DNA from 3 places in the Blautia sp. NSJ-175 genome. Region 3 is predicted to be linked to each of the others. Evidence: riboswitches for the same ligand, from Rfam matches in the RefSeq annotation. Region 3 holds a riboswitch; each other region holds the start of a gene.
What was found. A riboswitch is a leader RNA that binds a small molecule or an ion and turns the genes downstream of it on or off. The one in region 3 is predicted to bind ZMP and ZTP.

Region 1 (4,943 bases), on a different contig from region 3:
CACCCAGCAAAGAGCCGAGAATATTCCCCACATAACACAATATCCATGCTTTGACCGTCTTGCCCCAGGGAATACATCCATTGAAAGATGCACTTCCGAGAACCATATTGTTGCCTGTAAACAGCTCGGCACCCGCCATGATAACAAGGCTCAAAGCTGCGGCAAATGCAAAAGCCTGCACTGCTTTCAGCATTGGTGACCCTGCTGCATTCAGAGGTGTTCCCAGCGTAAATGTCACAAAACTTCCAAAGGCAATGAAAAGCCCTGCGGTGATGGAAGATACCATATATCCGAAGGTATTGTTCTCCATGAAGTTTATCTTTCCTTTTGCCGCGTTGCAGACTGCATTGAATTCATCAAAATACATACATTTTCCCCCGCTTCTTTAGCTAAATTATGTATACAAAATTCAGGTACGGCTTAACCGTACCTGAATTGTCCTATATTTAGTTTTCAATATGAATTTTGCTTAGAACAGACCGGAAATCTTTCCTGTCTCGTCAACATCGATTCTCTCTGCAGCCGGAACTTTCGGCAGACCGGGCATGGTCATGATCTCTCCGGTAAGAGCAACAATGAAGCCGGCACCTGCGGAAATCTTCAGGTTACGAACTGTTACTTCAAAGTCTTTCGGTGCGCCCAGTTTTGTCTGGTCATCTGTCAGGCTGTACTGTGTCTTAGCCACACAGATCGGGCAGTTTCCATATCCAAGAGCTTCTAACTGAGCAGCCTGTTTCTGCGCATTTGCAGTCAGAACAGCTTTCTTGCCGCCGTAGATCTTCTGAACGATCTGGTTTAACTTGTCCTCAATGCTTCCTTCCAGTTCATAGGAGAAAGTAAAGTCATTCGGTTCTTCCACAAGACGTACCACTTCTTTAGCCAGTGCAACGCCGCCTTCGCCGCCTTTTGCCCAAACTTCGGAAAGTGCAACATTAACGCCCAGTTCTTTACATTTTGCTTCTACCAGGTCAAGCTCTGCCTTGGTATCTGTCGGGAATGCGTTGATTGCAACAACACACGGCAGTTTGTAAACGTTTGTGATATTGCTTACATGTTTCAGTAAGTTCGGGAGACCTTTTTCCAGTGCTTCCAGGTTCTCGTTGTTCAGTTCTGCTTTCGGCACGCCGCCGTTGTATTTCAGGGCACGTACAGTAGCTACGATAACAACTGCGCTCGGTGTCAGGCCAGCCATACGGCATTTGATATCCAGGAATTTCTCTGCGCCTAAGTCAGCACCGAATCCTGCTTCTGTGATAGCATAATCGCCTAATTTCAGTGCCATCTTGGTAGCGATCACAGAGTTACATCCGTGAGCGATATTAGCGAATGGTCCGCCGTGAACGATTGCTGGTACATGCTCCAGAGTCTGAACCAGGTTCGGTTTCAGAGCGTCTTTCAGCAGTGCGCACATAGCACCTTCTGCATGTAAGTCATGAGCTGTAACAGGTTTCTGCTCGGAAACCTTACCATATGTATAACCAACGATGATTCTTCCCAGTCTTTCCTTCAGGTCTGTAATGTCTTTTGCCAGACACAGAACAGCCATGATCTCGGAAGCAACTGTGATATCGTATCCGTCTTCTCTCGGACAGCCGTTTGTCTTTCCGCCCAGACCATCAACTACGAAACGAAGCTGGCGGTCATTCATGTCAACACATCTTCTCCAGGTAATCTTTCTTGGGTCAATGTTCAGGTCGTTGCCCTGATAAATATGATTATCCAGCATTGCTGCCAGCAGATTGTTTGCCGCACCGATTGCGTGGAAGTCACCTGTAAAATGCAGGTTGATATCTTCCATTGGAACTACCTGTGCATAACCGCCGCCTGCAGCACCGCCCTTTACACCGAATACCGGTCCCAGGGATGGCTCACGGAGCGCTACCATTACATTTTTACCTAATTTCTGAAGGCCATCAGCCAGACCTACGGTTGTGGTTGTCTTTCCTTCTCCGGCAGGTGTCGGGTTGATAGCTGTAACCAGAACCAGTTTTCCGTTCGGTTTATCAGATTCTTTTAACAGATTGTAGTCAATTTTAGCTTTGTACTTACCGTACTGCTCCAGATATTTATCATCAATACCTGCTTTTTCTGCAATCTTGGTAATTGGCTCCATTGTGCACTCCTGTGCGATTTCGATGTCTGTTTTGAATCCCATGTTAATACCCTCCTTTTCATGGCAATAGTCTTGTTTTCTGCATGATTCCGCCGATGTCTGCATATGAATGCTTTTGAAAAAAAAGGGCAACATTTGTCAATTACACAATTACAAACGTTGCCCAGACGGTCGGCTCTCACTTACATTTTGATTTCACTGTGGTGCTCCACATTGTAATCCGTCAGAAATCAAAACTATTATTTTGTTATGTCTATAATTTATCACAATTTCCGATTACTGTCAATGCTGTATTATATTAAAAATTCACAACAACATTTCGACAATTTTACTCTATTTTCCGGCGATAAACGTTAATACTTCTTCTTTTTTGGGCATAACACGGAGTGCCCCTTTCTTTGTAGTGATAAGAGAGGAAGCTCCGTTGGAGAATTCCAGCATTTCATAGAGCTGGTCCTCTGTAAGACCCTCAATTCCGTGCTCCAGCACATAATTCAGTGCGCATGCACCGAAGGTATCGCCTGCTCCTGTTGTCTCAATAGTATTCTCCTGCAGGAACGGTGCGTGGAATACTTCCCTGCCCTCATGGAACGCTGTGCTTCCCTCTTTTCCCATGGTCACGTTCATCAGCTTCAGATTCGGATACCGGGATAGCAGCATATGGGCGCCTTCCTTCACATCTTTCGTCCCGGTCATGAATTCCAGCTCTTCCTCGGAAATCTTCAGGAGGTCACATTTTGAAAGACCGTATGCGATCTGTTCTTTTGCAAGCTCCATGCTGCTCCACAGCGGAGGGCGCAGGTTCGGGTCAAAAGAGATGAGAAGTCCCGCTTCTCTAGCAATATCAATAGCCTTTGCAGTCGCCCGGCGCACACCCTCATGGGTCATGGACAGGGTGCCGAAATGAAAGGCTCTGGCTGATTTTATGTATTCTTCGTCTATCTGGTCAACGCTCAGCATCATGTCCGCACCGGGATTTCTGTAAAACGCAAAGTCCCTGTCCCCATCCTCAAAAGTATGGACAAACGCCAGTGTTGTGTGGACTTCCTGATCCTCATACAAATGACTGGTATCGATTCCCAGGCTGTTCAGCGTATTTCTCAGGGATGTACCGAACTGGTCTTTGCCCACAACTCCCAGAAAAGATGTCTTTTTTCCAAGATTATTGAGCATAGCCAGCACATTACACGGCGCTCCGCCGGGATTTGCCTCAAAAATGGGGTTGCCCTGTCCGCTCACTCCGTTTTCCGTAAAGTCGATCAAAAGCTCACCAAGCGCGATAACGTCAAAATTCTTGTTCATATATGTTCTCCTTGTCCGTTTTATTCTACTGTGAATTATATTCGTTTTGCCTGCTTTACGCAAGTACCGCGGCACAATTATTCATAAAAAATACATTATATGTAGAATTATTGTAACTGTTCAGTCAGGTCTGCGCATTTACTGCGCTGACCGTGCAAAAGAGTAGTGGCGGCAGGTATTCGCCCCATCGCGAAGCGATTTTTAATAGGCGAATACCCGTAACGATTCAGCTGGCTGAATAGTTACGAATTATTCTTAATGAATCGAAAGGTTTTCTTTAGAATTTCTTTAAAATTGAGCCTGCTAATTCTTTTAAATTCTATGGTGTAATTAAGAAGGTAAGAAAAACGTCGAAATTGAGGTGAATTTTATGAATATATTGAACCAAATATGGGAATATGCCTCCATCTGCCCGGAAAGAACAGCCATCTGCTGCGACGGACAGTCTGTTACTTACGGAGAGCTGGAGTTATATTCTGAGCGTCTGGCCCGTCATATTGAGCAGCAATGCGGACAGAACTATGCCCCCATAGCTGTATACGGCCACAAACATCCCCTGATGCCTGCGGCATTTCTGGCCTGTGTCAAATCAGGCAGGGCTTACTGCCCCATTGACACCTCAGTGCCGGACTCCCGGGTGGAAATGATCCTGGATGCCCTGGATTCCCCGATTCTTCTCTCCCTCTCTCCTCTCCATGCAGACTGCAGGGATAAACGAATCCTTTCCCTGCAGGATATTGATGTCATCGTACATACAGATTTGTCCGGCATGGATAACAGCATGGGCGATACCGTACCCGAACCGGTTTCCGGGGATGATATCTTTTATATCATATTTACTTCCGGAAGCACAGGAACCCCAAAGGGCGTCACGATCACGGAAAGGAATCTCAGCAATTTCCTGGACTGGTCCATCACCCTGGGAACCTCCACCAATGCCAAAAAGGGAAAGGTATTCCTGAATCAGGCCCCCTTTTCCTTTGATCTGTCCGTAATGGATCTGTATACATGCCTTGCGGTGGGCGGAACTCTCTGGTGTCTGACAAAGGATGTGCAGAAGGATTACCAGAAACTGCTGGAATCCCTGAAACGATCGGATGCCGCAATTATGGTTTCCACACCATCCTTTGCCGATGTATGCCTGTCAGACCCGGCTTTTGCACAGACCGCTCTGCCAAACCTTGGCCTGTTTCTGTTCTGCGGGGAAACCCTTGCCAACCGGACAGCCCGCAGGCTTCTGGAGCGTTTCCCCTCTGCAAAAGTCATGAACACCTACGGTCCCACGGAGTCCACCGTGGCTGTCACTCAGGTGGAAATCACACCTGAACTGGCTGCCGGCACTTCCCCTCTGCCTGTGGGCAGGCCAAAACCCGGCACCACACTGCAGATCTGCAGTCCCGACGGCAGCATACTCCCCGATGGAGAGAAAGGGGAAATCATTATACTGGGCAATACCGTAAGCCCCGGCTATTATCAAAACACAATGCAGACAGAAAAGCACTTTTTCACATACATGGAAGACGGAATC
Region 2 (4,943 bases), on a different contig from region 3:
TTTCTTCCATAATAAAAAAAGAGGCAGGGATAAAACCGGAAATTCCGGTCTTATCTCTGCCCCAAAGCGGAGGCGAAATCAATTAGTGATGGAACAGACGAATGCCTGTAAATGCCATCGCCATATTGTACTTATTGCAGCACTCAATGACTGCGTCATCGCGTACGGAGCCGCCCGGCTCTGCGATGTATTTTACGCCGCTCTTGTAAGCGCGCTCGATATTGTCTGAGAACGGGAAGAAAGCATCAGAACCTAATGTAACATCTGTCAGCTTGTCCAGCCATGCGCGTTTTTCCTCACGTGTGAACACTTCCGGTTTCTCTTTGAAGATTTTTTCCCATGCCCCGTCAGCCAGAACATCCATATATTCCTCACCGATGTAAACATCAATGGCATTGTCTCTGTCAGCACGGCGGATACCGTCGATAAACGGCAGATCCAGTACCTTCGGGCACTGTCTCAGCCACCAGTTATCAGCCTTCTGGCCTGCCAGACGGGTACAGTGTACACGTGACTGCTGGCCTGCGCCGATACCGATCGCCTGTCCGTCTTTTACGAAACAGACGGAATTTGACTGTGTATATTTCAGTGTGATCAGAGAGATCTTCAGGTCCATCAGCGCATTTGCAGGAATCTCTTTATTCTCTGTCACAATATTGGAAAGCAGCTCATCATCAATGGAAAGCTCCTGTCTTCCCTGTTCAAATGTGATGCCGAATACCTCTTTATGCTCCAGCGGAGCCGGCTGGTAATCCGGGTCGATCTTGATCACATTGTAGTTGCCGTTCTTTTTCTGTTTCAGGATTTCCAGTGCCTCATCGGTATATCCGGGAGCGATAACACCGTCGGAAACCTCTCTCTTGATCAGCATTGCTGTGTCTTTATCACACACATCAGACAGGGAGATAAAATCTCCGAAGGAGGACATTCTGTCAGCGCCCCTTGCTCTCGCATAGGCACATGCCAGCGGTGATAACTCGCCCATATCGTCTACCCAGTAGATTTTTTTCAGCACATCTGTCATAGGAAGTCCCACTGCCGCGCCTGCCGGAGACACATGTTTAAAGGAAGTCGCTGCCGGAAGCCCTGTGGCTTTTTTCAGCTCTTTCACCAACTGCCAGCCATTAAAAGCATCCAGGAAATTAATATATCCCGGCTTGCCGCTTAAAACTTCGATCGGAAGCTCGCTGCCGTCAGCCACATAGATTCTGGAAGGTTTCTGGTTCGGATTACATCCGTACTTTAACGCTAATTCTTTCATATTCCGATTCTCCTTTATGCTTTTCTATTATTTATTTTTATTCACGATCCTGGTTTCATACTCACCGGTTGCGATATCTATATAACGTACAAACAGAGATACCTTATTGTCCTCATTCAGGCTCTCCCACACATCTTTTGTGAATGCATCGATATCATTGGGAACTCCCACCAGCTTCGGTTCTCCCTCAAAACTCGGCAGCGGATTGCCGTCATGCATATAAGTATGAATGAAATGTCCCTCTCCGTTAACCGGGTTTTCATAGGTAAATGTATAACGGCAGCAGCTCTCAGGATTGCCGTTATTGCTCTTTAAAATAGACATGGCATAGTGGTATATGCCGTTCTCCACCTGCATGATACCGGAGATTCTCGGTGTATAATTAGGGCCGTCCGGCTCAAATTCACGAGTTCTCAGGGACTGCTCAAAGGAGATTCCCTTTTCCATACCTTCATAGACAGTGTCTGTCTGGTCACCGTTGGTGACAATCGTCTTATTTCCGATCACACGTACCGGTGCATATATAATCAGGCTGGGATCAGTCAGCTTAGACGGGTCAAATGCCTGGGTGCGGATACCCTCTCCCTCTTCAACGAACACACGGTTTCTGCTGTTCTCACTTCTGCCCATGATAAAATATGCAGTAACTGCCTTTGTTCCATCCTCAGACTTACCAATAACAATTCCCCTGCCCGGGTACGCATTTTCTCTCAATTCATTTTCAAGTGATAACATTTTCATGAATTCCTTCTCCTTCTCATTTTGACCATAATAAACTGCTGCCGACCAACCGACAACTTTTCATAACAACAAAAAAAGCCCACACTCTGAACATACTTGCCCAGACGGTCGGCTTCCAACACTTATACTCCCTGTGGTTCATTCCACTTCCGTCAGTCATATAAGCAATTTAAACATTATCACGGAATTCTCCCCTTGTCAACGCTTTTTGACAATTTTTATCAAAAACCTTTCACTCCCATGTTATCCATATCCTGCAGCCGCTCCTTCCCATGATCAGCCCGGGGAATAAACTCTCCCCGGACAGAATGATTTATAGGACTATAATTTTATTGCGGCAGGACAGATGGTGTGTTAAAATAGAAAAAAGCATATTTTCTAAAAATATATCTAATTTTGGATCCATCCCAGGATTCAGAATATCTTAGAACATTTCATAACAGCAGGCCACTGCCATCCGGCCTGTCCCTTCGGAAAATTCGTGCTTTTATCACCTTTATCAGCAGGGGTTTTCGGAAGAGTGTAAAACCTCCTGCAAGTGACAATTAAATAAAAAGGAGGTTTTACATGGAAGAACAGAGACCACATGTACTGCAGTGGCATCCGGCCTTTTATGCCGGGATACAAATTGAACTGGAGACTGAAGCGAATACTCTGCTTTTTGAGAATGAACATCAGCTTGGAACCAAGCCAAAGGAAATTGATGTATTGATCATCAAAAAGGAAAAGGGGCGATAAAATACCCATGCAGCTCATCTTGACAAAAGAACTGTCAGAAACCCAGAACCTGTGGCTGAAAAGCCTGACTGATGAACTGGAAGAAATCGAAACCGTAAAGCATTTACTTGAGCAATACGGAAAGCATAAAGGAAATATCCTGTATAAATCGGTAATGAATTTAATTGTCCGTGCCAATCAGGAAAAATTCAAGGAGGTGAAAACAATGTGTGAAGCACTGGAAGAATTGATGAAAGACGAGATGGAGGCAAAAAGGACAGAAGGAAAGGCTGATGCCGTTTTGGAACTGCTGCTTTCCCTGGGCAGCGTATCTGAACAATTACGAAAAGTAATTATGGAACAGAAAAATACAGCCATTTTAAATACCTGGCTTATATATGCAGCCAGAGCAGAATCCATAGCGGATTTTGAGCAAAAGATCAAAAATGACAGCTTTACCGCAAAAGCAAATCCCCACTAATACACGCTGCGCCTCTCCGCGCCGGTACCAACAGGCCAGCCATATCTGACTGGCCCTCTGCATAGTCTGCTGTCCGTTTCTTTTTATCCCTCACACACCTGAAAAATATAGAATTTCAAATAATAAGACTCCTCCGCGGCCCAAAGAATCGGATGATCCGCTGCCTGTGTCCGGTACTCCACCTGCCGCAGTCTTTTGTGCACATTTCTTGCCGCCTGCCCGATGGTCTGTGTAAACATCTCATAGGACATAAAATGCGAACAGGAACAGGTAGCCAAAAATCCCCCGTCCTTCACAAGCTTCATAGCCCGCAGATTGATTTCCCGATACCCCTTCACAGCGTTCTTTACAGAATTCCGCGATTTGGTAAACGCCGGCGGGTCCAGTATTACCACATCGAACTTCTTCCCCTGCTCCTCCAGCCTGGGAAGCAGCTCAAACACATCCTCACACACAAATTTTACAGTCTCTGACAGCCCGTTCAGCGCAGCATTTTCCCTTGCCTGCTCAACAGCCAGTTCTGAGGCATCCACGCCCAGCACGCTCTTTGCCCCTGCAATCCCTGCATTCAGTGCAAAGGACCCTGTATGCGTGAAACAATCCAGCACCTCTGCATCCCTGCATAATCTCTGGATCGCCAGTCTGTTGTACTTCTGGTCCAGGAAAAATCCGGTCTTCTGTCCGTCTTCCACATCCACCAGATACTTCACGCCGTTCTCGCAGATCTCCACCTTTGTATCAAAGGGTTCCCCGATAAATCCTTTTACCAGCTCCATCCCTTCCTGTCTTCGCACCTTGGCGTCACTCCGTTCATAAACACCGCGGATCACCACACCGTCCCGGGCCATCTCCTCCTTCAGAAGTTCCAATATCTTCCCCTTCAGCCTGTCAATCCCAAGCGCCAGTGACTGTACCACCAGCACATCAGAAAATTTATCCACAACAAGTCCCGGCAGAAAATCCGCCTCACCGAAGATCACACGGCAGCTGCTTGTATCCACTGTTTTTTTCCTGTATTCCCAGGCATCCCTCACCCGTTTCCTCAGAAATTCCTCATCTATTTCCTGCTCTGACTTCCTTGTCATCATACGGATTCTGATTTTGGAGTTGGTATTGATAAATCCTCTGCCCAGGGGATAGCCGTCAAAATCGTGAACGATCACCATATCCCCATTCTCAAAGCTTCCCAGAATACTGGCGATCTCATTGTCATATACCCACGGACCTCCCGCTTTCAGGGAACGTCCCTCCCCCTTCTTCAGTGTCGCAATTGCAAGACTCATGTGTGTCTTCCTCCATTTTCTCTATTTTTTCTGTCCCAGCACAATATAAGCGATTCCGCAGAACAGGCCGCCTACCGGGAATAGGACCCAGCTCACCTGCCAGGCATTCTGTAAAAAACTCCAGAGCAGATAAACTGCCGTTGTCACGATCATGATACAGGCCGACCATTTGGCAGCCAGCGGCATATGGCTTTCCTCATCCAGCATACGCAGCTGCTCCGGTGTCAGACGCTCACGGTACAGCGGATCATGCTCTTTATTGTACTCCTCTATATTATATTTGCTTTTTGCAAGGCCTGTATGGACCAGAAGCATAACACCCACACTGACCATGAGAAGCATCACAAAGCTGTAAAATGCGGATGCCTCCACCCCAAAAGGCGCAGGCAGAAACTTCTGCAGTTCATCTGCCACAATACTCATCAGAATGATCCCGATACCTGCTGCGATCCTCACTGAA
Region 3 (4,943 bases):
TTTAAGTGGTGTGCGCCCTGGTCAAAGTATCCGTCCAGTATGTGGACCAGATTGTTGATCCTCTCCTCCTCGGAATGTCCGATGGCGCCCGGATTGATGGTCTGTGTGTTGGAAATTCCGTCAAGTGCCCACTCATACGGAAGCTTGGCAACAGAGTTTAAGGAAGCCAGAAGACCGTTTTTCTCAGCACCGTAGCTTGGATTAGCTCCCGGTGAAAGGGGTTCTCCTGCTTTTCTGCCGTCCGGAAGAGCGCCAGTAGCCTTGCCGTAAACCACATTGGATGTGATGGTCAGGATTGAGGTTGTGGGCTCGGAATTGCGGTAGGTGGGGTATTTTTTCAGCTTCTCAAGGAATGTGTGGAGCAGCCAGACTGCAATATCATCCGCCCGGTCATCATCATTTCCGTAGCGCGGAAAGTCTCCTTCTGTCTCGAAATCCACAGCCACGCCTTCCTCATCGCGTATCACCTTCACCTTGGCATACTTTACAGCAGACAGGGAATCCACCACATGGGAAAATCCTGCGATTCCTGTTGCAAAGGTTCTGCGGACATCGGTATCGATCAGTGCCATCTCCGCTGCTTCATAGTAATACTTGTCATGCATGTACTGGATCAGGTTCAGAGTATTTACATAGAGTCCTGCCAGCCAGTCCATCATGATCTCATATTTGCGGATCAGCTCATCATATTCCAGATATTCGGAGGTGATCGGTTTGTATTCCGGTCCAACCTGCACTCTTGACTTCTCATCCAAACCGCCGTTGACAGCGTATAAGAGGCATTTTGCCAGGTTTGCCCGGGCACCGAAGAACTGCATCTCTTTTCCTGTCTGTGTAGCTGATACACAGCAGCAGATGGAGTAATCATCTCCCCATACAGGGCGCATCACATCATCATTCTCATACTGGATGGAACTGGTCTCCACAGAGATATAAGCAGCATATTTCTTGAAGTTTTCAGGCAGCCTGGATGAGTAGAGGACCGTCAGGTTCGGTTCCGGCGCAGGTCCCATATTCTCCAGTGTGTGAAGGATTCTGTAGTCCGTCTTTGTCACCATGGAACGGCCGTCCTGTCCCATACCTGCCACCTCCACGGTAGCCCAGACCGGGTCGCCGGAGAAGAGCTGGTTGTAAGAAGGAACGCGGGCAAATTTAACCATTCTCAGTTTCATGATAAAATGGTCAACCAGTTCCTGTGCCTCTTTCTCTGTCAGCATGCCATTTTCCAGATCCCTCTGAATATAGATATCCAGGAAGGTTCCCACACGGCCCACGCTCATGGCAGCGCCGTTCTGTGTCTTGATGGCTGCCAGATAGCCGAAATACAGCCACTGGACTGCTTCTTTGGCATTCTCGGCCGGTTTGGAGATATTGTATCCATAGCTTTGAGCCATTTTCTTCATATCGGCCAGAGCGCGGTACTGCATGGTGATTTCCTCTCTCTGACGGATGATCTCATCTGTCATGATACCGCAGCCGCAGTTATCGTAATCTTCTTTTTTCTTTTCCATCAGGAAATCAATACCGTAAAGTGCCACTCTTCTGTAGTCACCTACAATACGGCCGCGGCCGTAGGTATCCGGAAGTCCTGTGATAATCTTGTTATGACGGGCTTTTTTCATCTCCGGTGTGTACGCATCGAAAACACCCTGATTATGCGTTTTGTGATATTCTGTAAAGATTTTATGAAGTTCCGGAGCCGGTGTGTAGCCATTGGATGTGCAGGAATCTTCCGCCATTTTGATACCACCGTAAGGCATAAATGCCCTTTTCAGCGGTTTGTCGGTCTGCAGCCCCACTACCTTTTCCAGGTCTTTTAATTCTTCACTGATATAGCCCGGCCCATGGGAAGTCAGTGAGGATACGGTTTCCGTATCCATATCCAGAACGCCGCCTTTTGCACGCTCCTCTTTCTGCAGTTTTGAAAGTGCAGACCAGAGTTTTTCCGTAGCTTCTGTGGGTCCTTCCAGGAAGTCCTGGTTTCCTTCATACGGCGCGTAGTTGTGCTGGATAAAGTCACGTGTGTTGACTTCTTCCTTCCAGATTCTACCTTTAAATCCATCCCATTGTTTGAAGTTATTCATCTTTGCAAGTCCTCCTTCTAAGACAATAATTGTGTCGGAAACTGTACTGTAATGTGACCGGACTCATTAAAAAAAGCCGGTCCTATCCAGACAGCTTCTGCCCAGACGGTCGGCTAAATCAACGTTATACTCCCTGTGGTTCATTCCACTTCCGCCAGTCATATAACACTTGTAGTATAAAGCATTTTTTTAAGAATTGTCAATAAAAGGAATAGAACTTTTATGTTCTTTTTAGTATACATTGCTGCAGAAAAGATTACTTATTACCGGAATGGATAGCCATTTGCAAAAGGCGGTAATCTGTACATGTGGTTCAAAGGACCGCTGCCCGCACCCAGATCAAGTCCATCCTGCAGCGCACCGGTCAGATAATTTTTTGCGTTCTTAATTGCTCTTTCCAGGGCGTATCCGGCGGCAAGATTGCAGGCAATAGCCGAGGAAAGTGTACATCCTGTTCCGTGTGTATTTGGATTTTCTATCCTCTTTGAAGAGAACCAGATGTATTTTCCTTTCTCATACAGCAGGTCATCAGCTCCATCTGCCAGATGTCCGCCTTTTAAAAGGACAGCGCCGGAACCGTAACACGCTATTTTTTCTGCTGCCCGCTCCATCTCACACGGTGTACTGACAGAAAATCCGCAGAGTGCCTCCGCCTCCATAAGATTTGGTGTCACCACTGCTGCCAGAGGAAAAAGCTCTTCTTTCAGAGCTTCCTGCGCATCTTTGGACATGAGTCTGCTGCCGCTTGTGGAAATCATGACCGGGTCTAAAACTACATCCTGTACCTGGTATGTTCTCAGCTTTTCTGCAATCACACGAATAATCTTTTCATTGGGTATCATACCGATTTTTACTGCATCCGGACGAATATCCGTAAAAACACAGTCCATCTGTTTTGCCACAAACTCCGCATCTGTTTCCCGGATGCCGTATACGCCTGTTGTATTCTGTGCCGTGAGAGCTGTGATCACACTCATGGCGTACATTTTGTGAACGGTTATTGTCTTAATATCCGCCTGTATCCCGGCTCCTCCGCTGCAGTCCGAACCGGCGATCGTCAATACCTTTTTCATCTGTTTTTCCCCCATTCTTCCCAGCTTTCAAGATAAATATCTGCCAGTTTCAACAGTTTTTCTCTGTCCTTTTCCGAATAAAAATCGCGTATAACTGCCACTGTAAACCCGGATTTTTTTGCTGTCTCTGCGGCAAAATATGCATCTTCAAACACCAGAGTTTCTTCTTTTTTTGTACCTAAAATCCCCATCGCCAGCTCATAAATGCGCGGATTTCTTTTGCCTGCTCCGGCCTCTGTACAGGTGAGAAGGCCGGTAAAATATCCATCAATCCCATTATTTTTAAGAGCTGCCTCGATCAGAGGTCTGTCCGTAGATGTGGCAATGCACATTCTGACATTACGGCTCTTTAAATCCTCCAGTACCTGCAGAACGCCCGGTTTTATCCGAATCACTTTTTCATAACAGTCATATATCATCCTGTTGAATTCGTCAATGATCTCATCGCGTTCCAGGCGGATCCCGTAACTGCTGCGGAAATACTCTGCGGATTCCTCCATGGTCATGGTCTCCAGCTGCTCCTTCGTATCCTCCCCGGGTCTGATTCCTTTCCGCCTCAGATAGATTTCCCCTGCCCGGTCCCACAGCCCCATAGAGTCGAACAGCGTACCGTCCGCATCGAAGACAGCCCCTTTTATTTCTCTCATTTTTCTGTCATCTCCTTCGCCAGAGCCAGCAGCTCCTCACAGGCTTTTCTGATATCCGGCTGTCCGTAGATACCGGATATGACAGACACTCCGGCGGCACCGCTTCCGGCAAGCTGCATCAGATTCTCTTTCTTGATCCCTCCGATAGCCACAACGGGAATGGATACAGCCCGGCAGATTTCCTGCAGTGTTTCCCGGGATATCACATCTGCATCCTCTTTTGTAGAGGTAGAAAATACCGCGCCGACTCCCAGATAATCCGCGCCCATTTTTTCAGCCTGCAAAGCCTGCTCCACGGTTCTTGCAGAGACGCCTATGATCTTGTCAGGGCCCAGTTTTTCCCTGGCGCTTCCCGCCTCCATATCGCTTTGTCCCACATGTACCCCGTCCGCGTCCACAGCCAGCGCAATACCCACATTGTCATTGATAATAAAGGGCACGCGGTAGCTGGCCGCCAGCGCCTTCATGTCCTTTGCCTCGCGCAGGAACTCATCATCCGGCATATCCTTTTCCCTGAGCTGCAGAAGCGTGATACCTCCGTCCAGGGACGCCTTAACCTGTTCGTAAAGTGTCATTTCCCCCACCCAGGACCGGTCCGTAATGGCATACAAAAGCAGGGCACGCCTCACCAACTCTCTCTTCTCAACGCAATTCATATTTTGCTCCTCTCTCCAGCTCCCGGCCGGTCAGTTTATATACTTCATCGATCAGGTGATTCCTGCAGCCTGCGTTGCCGCTGTTCTCCTCTGCCATTTTCTCATATGCCTTCTCCCCGCACAGGCCCATGGTGATGACAGCAGCAGCCACGGCCTCCAGCTTTCTGTCAGGATTGGCAGCCAGATAGGCTGCGGTGAGGGAGCTTAACATACATCCGCAGCCAGTGATCTTTGCCATGACGGGATGCCCGTTTCTGATTATGTATGTGTTTTTTGTATCTGTCACAATATCCACTGCGCCGCTTATGGCGATCACAGCTCCTGTCCTTCCTGAAAAGTCTCTGGCCAGCGCTATGGTCTTTTCCAGATTCTCCTCTGTCACAGCATCCGCTGCGTCGGCATCCACACCTTTGGAGCTGTTTCTGCCTCCGGAAATGGTCTTGATCTCAGATATATTTCCCCGGATGGCAGTAAATGGAATCT

Region 1: linked by a shared signal. The riboswitch ahead of MUB35_RS02310 (formate--tetrahydrofolate ligase) and the one ahead of pflB (formate C-acetyltransferase) in region 3 are both predicted to bind ZMP and ZTP.
Region 2: linked by a shared signal. The riboswitch ahead of MUB35_RS22915 (IMP cyclohydrolase) and the one ahead of pflB (formate C-acetyltransferase) in region 3 are both predicted to bind ZMP and ZTP.

What each region holds. Positions count from the first base shown of each region.
Region 1 covers NZ_JALIFQ010000001.1:504,071-509,013, reverse strand. Annotated here, with positions in the region: gene MUB35_RS02315 (formate/nitrite transporter family protein) at 1-367, opposite strand, end outside; gene MUB35_RS02310 (formate--tetrahydrofolate ligase) at 470-2,155, opposite strand; ZMP/ZTP riboswitch at 2,268-2,354, opposite strand; gene MUB35_RS02305 (carbohydrate kinase family protein) at 2,447-3,415, opposite strand; gene dltA (D-alanine--poly(phosphoribitol) ligase subunit DltA) at 3,786-4,943, shown strand, end outside.
Region 2 covers NZ_JALIFQ010000019.1:2,731-7,673, reverse strand. Annotated here, with positions in the region: gene MUB35_RS22920 (phosphoribosylaminoimidazolecarboxamide formyltransferase) at 83-1,261, opposite strand; gene MUB35_RS22915 (IMP cyclohydrolase) at 1,289-2,002, opposite strand; ZMP/ZTP riboswitch at 2,094-2,172, opposite strand; gene MUB35_RS22910 (hypothetical protein) at 2,570-2,740, shown strand; gene MUB35_RS22905 (hypothetical protein) at 2,748-3,200, shown strand; gene MUB35_RS22900 (class I SAM-dependent rRNA methyltransferase) at 3,284-4,483, opposite strand; gene MUB35_RS22895 (hypothetical protein) at 4,505-4,943, opposite strand, start outside.
Region 3 covers NZ_JALIFQ010000006.1:303,159-308,101, reverse strand. Annotated here, with positions in the region: gene pflB (formate C-acetyltransferase) at 1-2,084, opposite strand, end outside; ZMP/ZTP riboswitch at 2,177-2,256, opposite strand; gene thiD (bifunctional hydroxymethylpyrimidine kinase/phosphomethylpyrimidine kinase) at 2,348-3,157, opposite strand; gene MUB35_RS12240 (HAD family hydrolase) at 3,154-3,804, opposite strand; gene thiE (thiamine phosphate synthase) at 3,801-4,460, opposite strand; gene thiM (hydroxyethylthiazole kinase) at 4,447-4,943, opposite strand, start outside.